2 regions of the Pseudarthrobacter sp. KH_020_B genome follow, and region 2 is predicted to be linked to the other one. Evidence: riboswitches for the same ligand, from Rfam matches in the RefSeq annotation. Region 2 holds a riboswitch; the other holds the start of a gene.

The links. Region 2 has a riboswitch for S-adenosylmethionine ahead of metX (homoserine O-acetyltransferase MetX). Riboswitches for the same ligand answer to the same signal wherever they lie in the genome.
Region 1: another riboswitch for S-adenosylmethionine. It lies ahead of AC3IT0_RS14235 (aminotransferase class V-fold PLP-dependent enzyme); the one in region 2 lies ahead of metX (homoserine O-acetyltransferase MetX).

Annotation. Positions count from the first base shown of each region.
Region 1 covers NZ_CM174506.1:3,083,854-3,090,809, forward strand. The annotation lists gene aroA (3-phosphoshikimate 1-carboxyvinyltransferase) at 1-913, shown strand, start outside; gene rsgA (ribosome small subunit-dependent GTPase A) at 897-2,012, shown strand; gene hisN (histidinol-phosphatase) at 2,067-2,879, shown strand; SAM riboswitch class IV at 3,038-3,151, shown strand; gene AC3IT0_RS14235 (aminotransferase class V-fold PLP-dependent enzyme) at 3,187-4,626, shown strand; gene AC3IT0_RS14240 (class I SAM-dependent methyltransferase) at 4,762-5,520, shown strand; gene AC3IT0_RS14245 (metal-dependent transcriptional regulator) at 5,552-6,265, shown strand; gene AC3IT0_RS14250 (fluoride efflux transporter FluC) at 6,266-6,700, shown strand; gene AC3IT0_RS14255 (fluoride efflux transporter FluC) at 6,700-6,956, shown strand, end outside.
Region 2 covers NZ_CM174506.1:1,492,528-1,499,483, forward strand. The annotation lists gene hutI (imidazolonepropionase) at 1-161, shown strand, start outside; gene AC3IT0_RS06990 (DeoR/GlpR family DNA-binding transcription regulator) at 274-1,062, shown strand; gene AC3IT0_RS06995 (histidine phosphatase family protein) at 1,081-1,737, opposite strand; gene AC3IT0_RS07000 (CPBP family intramembrane glutamic endopeptidase) at 1,906-2,685, shown strand; gene AC3IT0_RS07005 (VOC family protein) at 2,806-3,444, opposite strand; SAM riboswitch class IV at 3,599-3,713, shown strand; gene metX (homoserine O-acetyltransferase MetX) at 3,725-4,840, shown strand; gene AC3IT0_RS07015 (hypothetical protein) at 4,939-5,472, opposite strand; gene AC3IT0_RS07020 (winged helix DNA-binding domain-containing protein) at 5,486-6,727, opposite strand; gene AC3IT0_RS07025 (SGNH/GDSL hydrolase family protein) at 6,774-6,956, opposite strand, start outside.

The sequences.
Region 1 (6,956 bases), 1.6 Mb from region 2:
CGCGGACGACGGCGGGACCCCCTCGTCGCTGCCGTTCACCGTTGAAGGTACCGGGGAAGTCCGGGGCGGCCACCTGGTTATCGACGCCAGTGCGTCGTCACAGTTCGTCTCGGCCCTCCTGCTGGTCGGCGCCAGGTTTACCGACGGACTCCACCTGGAGCACGTGGGCAAGCCCGTGCCGAGCCTGGACCACATCAACATGACCGTTGCCGTGCTCCGCGGCGTCGGTGTATCAGTGGACGATTCCCTGCCGAATCACTGGGTGGTGGCACCGGGCCCCATCCGCGCTTTTGATCAGCGCATAGAGCAGGACCTCTCCAACGCCGGGCCTTTCCTGGCCGCGGCGCTGGCCTCGGGCGGCACTGTCCGGATTCCGGACTGGCCCACTGGCACCACGCAGGTGGGAGACCTTTGGCGCAGCATCCTGGCGGACATGGGCGCGGACGTCAGCCTGGCTAAGGGCGTCCTGACCGTCACCGGCGGCCCCGAAATCAAGGGCGCGGATTTTGACGAAACCAGCGAACTGGCCCCCACTGTGGCGGCCCTTTGTGCCCTTGCCAGCGGACCTTCACGGCTGACCGGCATCGCGCACCTGCGCGGCCATGAGACTGACCGGCTGGCCGCGCTGGTCACCGAAATCAACCGGCTCGGCGGCGACGCGGAGGAAACCAGCGACGGCCTGGTGATCCGGCCGGCGAAGCTGCACGCCGGCGTCGTGTACAGCTACGCCGACCACCGGATGGCCACCGCCGGCGCCATCCTCGGCCTCGCGGTTCCGGGTATCGAGGTCCAGGACATCGCCACCACGGCCAAGACCATGCCGGAATTCCCGCAGATGTGGGCCAACATGCTCGCCCAGGGCGCGGCTGCAGACGACGCCACGGAAGGTCCCACTGGTGGCACGCAGCACTGATTCCTGGGACGAGTCCGATGTCCGGATCCGGCCCAGCAAAAAGGGCTCCCGGCCGCGCACGAAGGACCGCCCCAGCCACGACGACGCCGTCACGGGCCGCATCATCACCGTTGACCGCGGCCGGTACACCGCCGTCGTCGGCGAAGACTCCGGCGACGAGCGGATCATCATCGCGGCCAGGGCCCGCGAACTCCGCCGCTCCCCCGTGGTGGCCGGCGACTTCGTCTCCCTCGTTGGAGATGTCTCCGGAGAGCCCGACACCCTGGCCCGCCTGGTCCGGATCCAGGACCGCCGGACCCTGCTGCGCCGCAGCGCCGACGACACTGATCCGATCGAGCGTGCGGTGGTGGCCAACGCCGATCAGCTGGTGGTGGTGGTGGCCGCCGCAAACCCTGAGCCGCGCACCGGCTTCATCGACCGTGCCTTGGTGGCCGCCTACGACGCCGGCATCGAGCCGCTGCTGCTTGTCACCAAGGCCGATGTCAAGGATCCCGCGGAACTGTTGTCCAACTACGAGCACCTCGACTTCCCGGTGATCATCAGCCGCACCTCGGACTCAGAGGCCTCCGGTATCGATGCCCGCTCCGACGACGGCCTCTCGGCCCGCCTGGACAGTGACGCAGTTTCGCAGCTCCGCGCCTACCTCGAGGGCAAAGTCTCGGTGATGCTGGGGCATTCCGGCGTGGGCAAGTCCACCATGGTCAATGCGCTCACCGGGGCCGAACGGGCCACCGGTGGCGTGAACGCGGTGACCGGCCGCGGCCGCCACACGTCGTCGTCGGCCCTTGCCCTGAAGCTGACCGGAGCCCCCGCCGGAAGCTGGATCATCGACACCCCTGGCATCCGCTCGTTCGGCCTGGCCCATGTGGACCCGGACCGGATCCTGCGATCCTTCCCGGACCTGGAGCCGGGCACGGATGCCTGCGAGCGTGGCTGCAAGCACAACACCGCGGCCGTCAACTGCGGAGTGGACGCCTGGGTGACTTCTGGTCAAGCGGGCCCCACCGGCCCGGCCCGGCTCGCGTCGCTGCGGCGGCTGCTGGGCTCTGATCCCCGCTTGGTTGGCCAGGAAACCAAGGAACTGGGCAGCATAGGCTAGCGGCGGAACGCCGACGTCCCCAACCCCGCCGCCCCGAGGCGGTAGTTTGGAACCATGATCCAACCCGCTTCGAGCTACAACGATGACCTGCGCCTCGCCCATGTGCTGGCCGATTCCGTGGACGACCAGACCATGAGCCGCTTCAAGGCCCTGGACCTCCACATCGAGACCAAGCCGGACCTGACGCCGGTCACGGACGCGGACAAGGCCGCGGAGGAAGCCATCCGCGGCCAGCTCTCCCGCTCACGTCCCCGCGACGCCGTGCTGGGTGAGGAATTCGGCAGCTCCGGCCACGGTTCCCGCCGCTGGATCATTGATCCCATCGACGGCACCAAAAACTTTGTCCGCGGCGTCCCGGTCTGGGCCACCCTGATCGCCCTCGTGGACGAAGGCGAACCCGTGGTGGGAGTGGTCAGCGCGCCCGCACTGGGCAAACGCTGGTGGGCCGCCAAAGGTTCCGGCGCGTACATGGGCAAGTCCCTCGCCGCCGCAACACGGCTCCGCGTCTCGGACGTCTCCAAACTTTCGGATGCCTCCCTGTCCTATTCCAGCCTGGGCGGCTGGAAGGAACGCGGCAACCTGGATGAGTTCCTGGGCCTGACCGAGGACGTGTGGCGCACGCGCGCCTACGGTGACTTCTGGTCCTACTGCATGGTGGCCGAAGGCTCCGTGGACATCGCCTGCGAGCCCGAACTGAACCTCTACGACATGGCTGCCCTGGTGCCCATCGTGGTGGAAGCCGGCGGCCGCTTCACATCTTTGGAGGGGCAGGACGGGCCGTTCGGCGGCAACGCCCTGGCCACAAACTCCATCCTGCACTCAGAGGTGCTCAAGCGGCTGAACCCGGACCTGGACGATCTCCTCTAGGCACTTTTTGCGAATTATCGACGGCGGACGCCTCCTCAAAGGGGGCGTCCGCCGTCGTATCTTCGACAAATACGCCGTTCCTCAAACGCGCGTAACAAAGTCCTTAACATTGGGCCGGGCTTCTTTTCTGCAGGGCCAGATGTTCTACGCTCTTAACAGGTCACGAGTGCCAGCGCTAAACCCCGGTTTGCTGGCCGGCAACCCTCCATTCGCGGTGGGGTGCCCCGGGTGACGACCAGGCCGGTCCGGAATGGACGCGGCAAGCGCGGATTCCCCGTACCGGGAGTCCTTTTAGAGTGAGGTCTCCGTGACAACTGCCACCGTCTCCCCCGCCAGCGTTTCTCCCAACAACGACGCCCCCGCCAACGCCGCTGCGCTGTTCAACGATGCCGCCGCCATCGCCGGGCGCCCCCTTTCCGCCGTCACCGGCGCGGAAATCCAGGCCCCGCTGATCCAGGGCGGCCATGTCCGGTACGCAAACCTGGACTATGGCGCTTCCGCCCCCGCCCTCTCCGTGGTGTCCGCCTACCTCAACGAGATCCTGCCGTTCTACGCCAGCGTCCACCGCGGCGCCGGCTACGCGTCGCAGATCAGCACCTCGGTGTACGAGAACGCCCGGAACGTCGTCCGCGACTTTGTGGGCGGGCGCCCGGACGACTCCGTCATCTTCACCCGGAACACCACCGATTCGCTGAACCTGCTGGCGGGTTGCCTGCCGGCCACGGACGGGCGCCCGAATGGCGATGTCCTGTACCTGGACATCGAGCACCACGCCAACCTCCTGCCGTGGCAGGGCGTCCCGCACCGCAGCGTCGTCGCCGCGGACACCATCGCGGGGACCATCGAGGTCCTCCGCGCCGAACTTGAGCAGGGCAACGTCAGCCTCCTCGCAGTCACAGGAGCCTCCAACGTCACCGGCGAAATCCTCCCGGTCAAGGCCCTGGCCGGACTGGCCCATGAGTACGGCGCGCGGATCGTGGTGGACGCCGCGCAGCTCGCGCCGCACCGGCGCATCAATATCAGCACCGACGACGTCGACTACCTCGCCTTCTCCGGCCACAAGCTCTACGCGCCGTTCGGCTCCGGGGTCCTGGTGGGCCGCACAGACTGGCTCGACGCCGGCACGCCGCACCTGGCCGGCGGCGGCGCCGTCCGCGAGGCAAGGCTCGACGGCGTCAGCTGGGCCACCGGTCCGGCCCGGCACGAGGGCGGCTCCCCCAACGTCCTGGGCGCGGCCACCCTGGCGCGCGCCACCCAGGTGATCGCGTCCCTGGACCAGGACCGCTGGCACGCCCACGAAGCGGCCATCAGGGCATTCCTGGTGGACGGGCTCGGGAAAATCGACGGCGTCACCGTGCACCAGATCTTCTCGGACACGGACGCTGAAACCGGCACCATCGGCGTGGTCAACTTCTCCGTGGCCGGATACGACGCCGGCCTCGTGGCCGCCTACCTATCCGCTGAGCACGGCGTTGGCCTCCGGGACGGCCGCTTCTGCGCGCACCCGCTCCTCAAGCGCCTCGGCCTTCCTTCCGGTTCGCTGCGGGCCAGTTTCGGCGTGGGTTCCCGGTTGGAGGATGTTCAGCGGCTCCTTGCTGGCCTGGAGCAACTCCGCCAGACCGGACTGGGCTGGGACTACGTGGTGGACGCGGGCCGCTGGGTTCCGGCCAACGACACGCGCACCTACCCGCACTGGGCGCCCAACACCCCGGGCACTGCCGGCGCGGCTCCGTGCCTTGACGACTGACTGACGCTTTCCTTCTCTGATTCCTGACCAGGCGGCTGCCCTGATTCCTGACCGGACCTGAAGTCTGACGAGGCGGCTGCGGCCCATGCGGTAAATTCGAAGGATACCGATGGGCACAGTTGAAGGAGGCCGCACGTGGCACGGGGTGGCCCCAGGCTTGAGCACGGACGCCGCCTGGAACTCGGACAGAGTTTCCAGGACGGCGGCGAACATTACCAGCGTGTACGCCCTGGCTACCCTGCCGAATCAGCGGACTGGCTGATCCCTGCCGGAGCCAGGGACGCGGCGGACGTGGGCGCCGGGACCGGCAAGTTCACCGCCCTGCTGCTTGAACGCGGCCTGGCGGTTTCCGCCGTGGACCCGTCGCCGGACATGCTTGAACAGCTGCGGGCCCACTACCCGGCGGTGGACGCGACACAGGGCACCGCGGAGGCGACAGGGCTGGCCGACTCCTCGTTCGACGTCGTGAGCGTTGCGCAGGCCTGGCACTGGTGCGATCCAATACCCGCGAGCACCGAACTGGCGCGGATCCTGCGGCCCGGCGGAACGCTGGGGCTGATCTGGAACCAGCTGGACACGTCTGTTCCGTGGGTCCACCGGCTGTCCCGAATCATGCACGCGGGCGACGTCTACAAGCCCGGGTTCCGCCCGGTGGTCGGGCCGGAGTTTGAAGGCCTCGAGAGCCATGTGACGCGGTGGGAGGACAGCCTCAGTACGGAAGACATCTTGGAACTGACAAAGTCCCGCAGCTACTACCTGCGCGCCGGCGAAGCCACCCGAAGCAAGGTCCTGGCCAACCTGGACTGGTATCTGCACGAGCACTTGGGGCACGCCGTGGAAGAGGACATCAGCCTGCCGTACCTGACGCTGACGTGGCGGGCCACGAGGGCGTGAGGGGCGCGGACCACCGGGTAGGCTTGGAGGCGTGAAGACCAGCGCGCCCTCCTCCTCGATCGAGGACTACGTCAAGGTCATCTACGGCTTCACGGAGTGGCAGGACAAACCCATTACGTCCTCGCAGCTCGCGCAACGCCTGGGGGTGGCAAACTCATCGGTCTCGGAGATGGTCCGCAAGCTCAAGGACCAGGGCCTGGTGGACCACAAGCCGTACAGCGCCATCACCCTCACGGACTCCGGGGTCCGGCTGGCGTTGTCCATGGTGCGCCGGCACCGGCTCATTGAGACCTACCTCGTGCATGAGCTCGGTTACCGCTGGGACGAAGTCCACGACGAAGCCGAACTGCTGGAGCACGCAGTGTCGGACACGTTTATTGAGCGCATGGCGGCAAAACTCGGCAACCCGCAACGTGACCCGCACGGTGACCCGATCCCCGCCGCGGACGGCACGGTGCTGCTGCCCGAGGCCCACCTGCTCGGCCAACTCGATCCCGGCCACACCGGCCGGATCACCCGCATCAGCGACGAGAACCCTGATTTGCTGCGGTATCTTTCCGCCGAGGAAATCGCTCTCGACGCCGAGGTGGAGGTTGTAGGCCGCAAACCGTTCGGCGGCGCGCTGGTGGTGCGGATCAGCAATGCCGGCCGGAAGCAGGACTTCGATCTCGCGGATGAAGTCACCGCTGCACTCTGGGTCCACAGCGACCACCCCCACGCGGGCTGCACGCTCAGCGACAGCTGAATGACGAACGCCCGCGTGCCGCACTGGCGGGCCTGGCTGGCCGTGGCGGTGGGCGGCCTGGCCGGAACGGAACTCCGGTACGGCCTGGGTCTCGCCTTTCCAGAAACCGCTGGGGCAATGCCGTGGACCACCCTGGCCATCAACGTCACCGGAAGTTTTGTGCTGGCCAGCCTAACCACAGTCTGGATGTCCCGGCCGCAGACTGCATTCTGGCTACGCGCCGGCCTCGGGCCAGGACTCCTGGGCTCATTCACCACGTTCTCTGCGGTGGTTTTCTCGATTGACCAGCTGGCCAGGGGCGGCGAACATTCCGTGTGGATTGCGTACCTGGGGCTGTCCCTGCTGCTGGGCCTGGGCGCCGCGGCCGGTGGCTGGCGGGCCGGGCGGCTGCTCGCCGACCGGCTGCAGGGTGACCGGGCGGGGACAGCGCCGTGATGGGCGCGGTCCTGGTGGGAGTGTTCGGCATGGCGGGCGCCCTGCTGCGCTTCGCCGTCGACAGCTGGTTCGCCCACCGCGAGGGGCTCCGTGCCGCCGTCGGGCCCAGTGGTACGCCGCGGCACTGGCCGTGGGCCACGCTCACTGTCAACGTGGCCGGGTGCCTGATTATGGGGCTGTCCATAGGCATCACCGGACGGCTCGGACTCGCACCCGAGTGGCAGACCGCCGTCGCCACAGGCCTGGCAGGCGGGCT
Region 2 (6,956 bases):
CAGGGCACGACGCCGACGGCGCACGGGCGGTGGGTTCGCTCGCCGTCGGACACCGGGCAGACCTGCACATGCTCAACGCCCCCTCAGCCACTCATCTCGCGTACCGTCCGGGCATGCCGCTCACGTACGCTGTGTGGCGGGCCGGTGCGCGGGCACGCTGACCAGGGCAGCACTTTGTGATTGCGAGATGATCATTTGTGCCTGTTATGATCAGATAACGTCATATTTTGGTGACTGTTTGACGCTGAGACTGTTTGACGCTGAGAGGCCCCCATGACCCGCACTGACCGCCTGACGGCCATCCTGGACATCCTCGCCAAGACCGGCCAGGTGGAGGTGGAGGAGATCGTCACGCAGCTTGCGGTCTCGCCGGCCACGGCGCGGCGGGACCTGGACAGCCTGGCCAAGCGGCGGCTGCTGACCCGGACCCGGGGCGGGGCCACCACCGGCGCCCTGGCCTACGACCTCCCCGGGCGGTACAACCGCGACGACCACGCCGAAGCCAAGGAACAGATCGCCCAGGCCGCCTCGGCGCTGATTTTTCCCGGCGCGGTGATCGGGCTCTGCGGCGGAACCACCAGCACGGCCCTGGCGCAGATCCTGGCCACGCGCGAGGACCTCAACGCTCCCGCGAACCAGTCCACACTGACAGTAGTCACCAACGCCATCAACATCGCTGCGCAGCTGGCTGTCCGCCCCAACATCAAAGTCATGGTGACCGGCGGCATCCTGAACCCCCGCTCGTACGAACTGGTGGGCCCGTACACCGACATCATCATGCAGAAGGTGGTCATGGACATCGCCTTTATCGGCGTGAACGGCATTGACCCGGTGGTGGGCCCCACCAACACGGGGGAGGGCGAAGCGTCGGTGAATGCCCTGCTGGCCAGCCGGGCCCGGATCTCCTATGTGCTGGCCGACTCCTCCAAGGTGGGGGTCAGGGCCTTCGCCACCATGGACGGCTACGCGTTCAACCGCCTGATCACCGACTCCGGCATCTCCGCCGAGGACAAGGCGGCGTTCGAAGCCAACGGCACCGAAGTGATTGTGGCCCCGCACTAAAACGGCCGGCAACAACCCCTAGAAGATCACCGGCGGCGCATCCAGGACGGTCTCGTCCACCCGGCGGTCCACCCATTGGCTGAACGGAATATCGAGTTCGTACTTGCCAAGGTCGGTGCGCAGGAGGGTCCGCACGGCGGCATTGTCCGGGTTGTTGAGCGATTCGAAATACTCCACCGACCAGTGGAACCAGCGCATGCAGAACAGCCGCATGGTGAGCCCGTGGGTCACCAGCAAGGTGTTGGGGGCGTAGTCCGGCTTGGACCAGTGGCGGTACAGCGTCTCCATAAAGGATGAGATCCGGTCGTAGACGTCAGAGCCGGATTCGCCCTCCCGGAATCGGTAGAAGAAATGGCCGTAGGCGTTGCGGAGCTCCTTCTGGTCCTCGATGTCGCCGCTGATCTGGAAGTTGGCCCAGTCCTGCTCACGGAGGCGCGGTTCTTCGATCACCCGTTCCGTGAGATTGCCGAGGTTGAGTGCCTTCAGGGTCTGGTGCGCCCGAAGGTACGGGGACACGTAAACGCAGACCTGGCGGCCGTCCAGCTCGCGGCGGATCCGTTCCCCCGCCGCCGTGGCCTGCGCCAGGCCCAGGGGAGTCAGCGGAATCCGGTAGTCCGGGACCCTGTTGTAGATGGACGTATCGACATTGGCCGCGGACTGGCCGTGCCGGATCATGAAGATTTTCCCTGGCGCACTCATAAGCCCCAAGCATAGGTCCCCCCCCACCCGGACGCTCTCTCACTTTTGGCGGGTTTTTGGCGGACGCTCTCTCACCTTGGTGTGCCCCGGCGAGCTGGCCACCCTAATCAGCGAAGAACCAGAAACAACAGGCAAGATGGAACCATGTTGGTTCCCTCCCGCCGTCGGCTGCGGATTGAAGTCTGGATTGTGCTGGGTCTTTCCCTGGGGCAATCCGCCGTCTACTCGGTGGTGCAGCTGCTGGACAAGATGACCCGTGCACCGCTGGCCGAAGGCACGTCCACGCTGAACCGGTCCCAGAGCCCGCGCGAGTACTTCGACCTCACCTACCAGCTGCTGGACATCATTTTCGCCCTGGTGCCAGTGCTGCTGGTCATCTACTTCCTCACGGACCAGCGGCAGTCCGGCGCGGATGGAAGTGCGCACGGCAGTTCGGCCTTCCGGAAGCTGGGGTTCAACTTCGCCCGGCCGGGCCGCGATCTGCTGCAGGGCCTTGGCCTCGCGGCGCTGATCGGAATTCCTTCGCTGGGCCTTTATGCCGCGGGACGTGCGCTGGGGATCACCACTGCCATCATCCCCAGCGCACTCGACGCGTACTGGTGGACCGTTCCGGTCCTGATCCTGTCCGCGCTGCGGCACGCCGTGGTGGAGGAGGTCATTGTGGTGGGCTACCTCTTGGACCGCTTGGGCAAGTTCGGCTGGAGCGTGCCCCTGGCCATCTTCACCAGTTCGATGCTCCGCGGCAGCTACCACCTGTACCAGGGCTTCGGGCCGTTCATCGGCAACGCCGTGATGGGTGTGGTGTTTGCCTGGCTCTACACAAAGACCAGGCGGGTTATGCCGCTGGTCATCGCGCACGCGCTGCTGGACATTGTTGCCTTCGTTGGCTTCAGCCTCTTTGGCCGGGCTGTGGGCCTGGGTTAGGACGGCAGTGGTTCCCGTGCGCCACAGGTGCACTTAGCGGCTTAAAAAGGGATTCGGCCGCCATCGGTGGGTGGCATCATTGGCACCCGCTGATGGCGGCCGAAGTTATTGAGCGTGCAATCAGATGGTGACTGCGCCCGTGGCGGTTTCGAAGGTCACTGACAGGATGCCGGGGGTTCCATGCGGAGCCACCCAGTCAACGGCCACATCTTCCAAGGGCTTCTCGACGGGTTCGCCCAGCCATTCCGTCACGCGTTCAGCGGAACCGGCGATGGTCAGGCAGCTCATCTTGACGTTGCTCTCATAGGCGTTGGACGGGTGCAGGGCGGGGTCGCCCTCCCACTTGAGCATGTACGGGACCTGCGGGTCCGCGATCAGGCCCAGGATGCCGATCTGCTTCCAGACCAGCTCACGGCCGTCCGGGAACTTGCGGTTGCCGTTGACGGCAGCACGGCCCAGGCGGTCTTCGAACGGAGCTAGGTCGTCCACTTCGACGCACCAGCCCATCCAGCCGCCGCCGGCTTCGGAGCGTGCCCGGACGGCCTGCCCGAAGGGAGCCTTGTCCGATGCCGGGTGGTTCAGGACCTCCACGACTTCCAGGTATTTGTGGCCGGCCAGGGGAATGATCATGTTCCGGGTTCCAAACCGGGGGTGCACTCCACCCTTCACGGCTTCAACGCCGAGGGCGGACGAAATACGTTCGGTGGTGGCAACGAGGCCATCTTGTTCACAGGCGTAAGAGACGTGATCCATGCGCATGCCATCATCTTGGCACTTTGTGATCCGGCTCTCAGCTAAGGGTAGCCTTACCGGATTCCTGTTGCGTCACGAGTGGACAGCAGTAGGGCTCCCGCGAAGTCATACCCAGTCACACGCTTAGCAATAGACCGCGGCTGTTCGTACACTCGAAGCAGGTCATGAGTGCCAGCGACAGCCCCGGCTTGCTGGCCGGCAACCCTCGTTCGCGGCGGGGTGCCCCGGGTGAGGACCTGGCCTGCCGGTCAATTGACGGTGGGCAAGCGCGTAGAAAGGTCCTTCCATGACGATTACGATTTCCCGTACCGCAGCACCCGGGAACGGTGTGGTCCGTTACGCCAGCATTGGTGGACTCGAGCTCGAAGCCGGCGGTTACCTCCCGGACGTCACCCTGGGCTATGAAACGTGGGGGACCCTCAACGCGGACGGCTCCAACGCCGTCCTCATTGAGCACGCCCTGACGGGCAGCACACACGTTACCCGCGGCGACAGTGACGAGCCCGGCTGGTGGGAACAGCTGGCCGGCCCCGGTGCGCCGGTGGACACCGACCGGTTCTTTGTGGTCTCCATCAACATCGTGGGTGGCTGCTACGGCTCCACCGGGCCGTCCTCGGTTGCCCCGGACGGCAAGCCGTGGGGGTCACGATTCCCTTTGGTAACGCTGCGGGACACCACGGCGGCTGAGGCCAGGCTGGTTGACCAGCTGGGCATCCCGAGTTGGTACGCCGTGCTGGGCGGCTCCATGGGCGGCGCGCGGGCCCTGGAGTGGGCGGTCACGTACCCGGAACGGGTTCAGCGGTGCGCCGTTATCTCGATCGGCGCCGCCAGCACGGCCGAACAGATCGCGTTCGCCCAGGCGCAGACGCTCGCCATCCGCCAGGACACCAATTTCAACGACGGCGACTACTACGGCGGTCCACTGCCGGAGGACGGCCTGGCCCTGGCACGGCGCATTGCTCACATCACCTACCGCTCCGCCGAGGAATTCCATGGCCGGTTCGGACGGTCGGCCCAGCACCCCGAATCGCCGTTCCAGGCTGCAGCGCTGGGGGAGCGGGGCCGCTACCAGGTGGAAAGCTACCTGGACCACCAGGGCAAAAAGCTGGTGCAGCGTTTTGATGCCAACAGCTACATCGCCATCACGGACGCCCTGATGAGCCATGACGTCTGCCGCGGGCGGGGTTCGCTGGACGAGGCCCTGGGCCGTGCCACCGCCAGGTTCTTCGTGGCTGCCGTCGACAGTGACCGGTTGTACTTCCCGTCCCAGTCCCGTGAGCTGGCCAACGCGCTCCCGGGCGACGTTGACGTCCACGTTATTGAGGCCCCGATCGGCCACGACGGCTTCCTGACCGAGATCGGCCAACTCGGCGTCCAGCTCCGGAACACCTTCCTCGTCTAAAGCGCGAGAGGACACTTGAGCCCCCGCCCTTAAGCCCGAACGGACACTTGAGGCCCCGGAATCGGGGCCTCAAGTGTCCGTTCGCGCTGTTTGAAGGGTCAGCCGTTCATGATGTCGGAGCGGCGCTTCATGTAGTCCTCCATGGCCAGCTCGCCGTTGCTGTACTGCTGGTCCAGTTCGGCCAGCTTCCGGGCTCGGTATCCCTGCGGGCCCGACGGCGGCGGGGGAGTGACGGGGGCGGCAGGCTGCTGTGGTGCTTCCGCGCGCTGCTCGGGCACCGGCTGCCTGTACGGCGGAACAGGCTGCCCGTAGGGCGGGAACTGCTGATCCGCAGTAGGAATCGGCTGCAGGGGCGGCAACGGCTGGCTGGGCGGCAGGGGCTGCGGGCTCATGATCTGGCGGAAGCCGCCGCTCATGTAATCCTGCTGCGTGTAGCCGTCGCGGGGTTGTTTGCTCTGCGGCCCCGGGTACTGTTCGCTGCCCGGGTACTGCCCGCCGCCTGGAAACTGCTCGGGGTAGCGCCCGGAAAAGCTCTGCTCCTGGTTCCGTTTGTTGACGGATTTCCGGTACATCCGCATCGCCATCGGTATCACGAACGCCAGAATGATGATCCAGAAAAACAAGCTGTTCACGGTGTAGCGCCTCTCATATGTGTCCTTCCAGCTTAACCCCGGAGCCCGCACGCGTGGCCTGGATGCCCAGGAAGGCCCCGTACCGGTCCACGGCGTCCTGCACCGCGTTTTCCACAGCGGGGCCCGCGGCAGCGAACAAGCGGATATCCAGCTCACAGCGGCCGGCGAACATGGTGTGCCGCCAGCAGCCGGCCATGCGCCCGTCGAGCAGCACCACGTGCATCGGATCCCCGGCGACCGGGAACGCCGGAGCGCTGCCGCCCAGATAGTGCCGCGTTGCTGAATAGCCCATCACGTATTCGTCGTAGCACTGGATCAGATCGATCCGCGGTCTGGCTGCCGGCATGGCTTTACCGGCCTCGGTGCCGCCGTCCGTATCACCGTCCGTCCCGGCGTCGAAATAATGCACGACGCCGTCAATCGCCGTCGTTGCCAGCGTTTCGGGCGCAGCCGCCAGGGACTGTTGGAGGCCGAGCCGTACGTCGGCCATGGTGAGCCCGGACCAATCGGCGCAGTCCTTGACCGTGGCCGGGCCGCGGCTGGTGAAGTAGCGCCGGACCAGCTCGCTGAGGGCTTCGGTCCGGGTGGGCGGCGTGGCCGGGCCGGCGGGCACGCGCTCGTCAAACAGGGCGTAGGTCTGTTTCAGGGCACCGCCCGGACTGCGCATCGGCGACCCGCTGGCCAGGATCCCGCTGATCTCGGCGTGCATGATCAGGTAGGCAAGCCCGAAGCCGGTGGCCGCGAACCCTTCGTCCTGCAGCCGCGCGGCCAGCTGTTCCCGGGTCAGGTGCCGCCCGCCCCGGACGGCGTCGGCCAGGACTTGCCCGCTCCGGTCGGCGGCGGCGGCATTAATTCCGGTCCGCCGGTACATGCCCGCGTTGCCCTGGTGAAGCCGTGGCGCGGACAAGGCCGTCAGCCAGCGAAGATCCTCGCGGTGCACAAAATGCCAGGTGGGCCGCAGGATATGGGTGCGCAGGATGCGCCCGTCGGACACCGCCTGCTCCACGGCCATGGCGTTGGAAACATCAGAAGAGGCGGCAGCACGACGGGCCGGGGCGCCATCGCCAAGACCGCCGGTCCGTTGCGCCAGGCTCCAGCGGGCGTAGGGAAACTCCTGCGCCTGGACCGCCAGAAGGTGCCGGACAACGTCCGCCGCGGCGTCCAGGCCCGGTCCGCGCAGCCGTTGGGCGTGAAGCCGAAGCCGCACCACCTCATCCGGATCCATGGCTGTCCGGGGCAGCTGTCCCTCGGTCACGCCGGGCCGCCGCTAGCGCCGGGCCGCCGCTCACGCCGGGCCGCCGCTAGCGCCGGGCGTCGGTGGTGCCCAGCGGACCCTCGCCGGATCCCAGCGGAACGCCCGGGCCGAACACAGGGCCCGGCGTCGGGCGTTTTGCGGTGATTCCGTCGCCGGAGGAGCGGTGGCGCAGCCGCCGCACCACCCAGGGGACAAAGTACTCGCGGGCCCACACCAGGTCTTCGGAGCG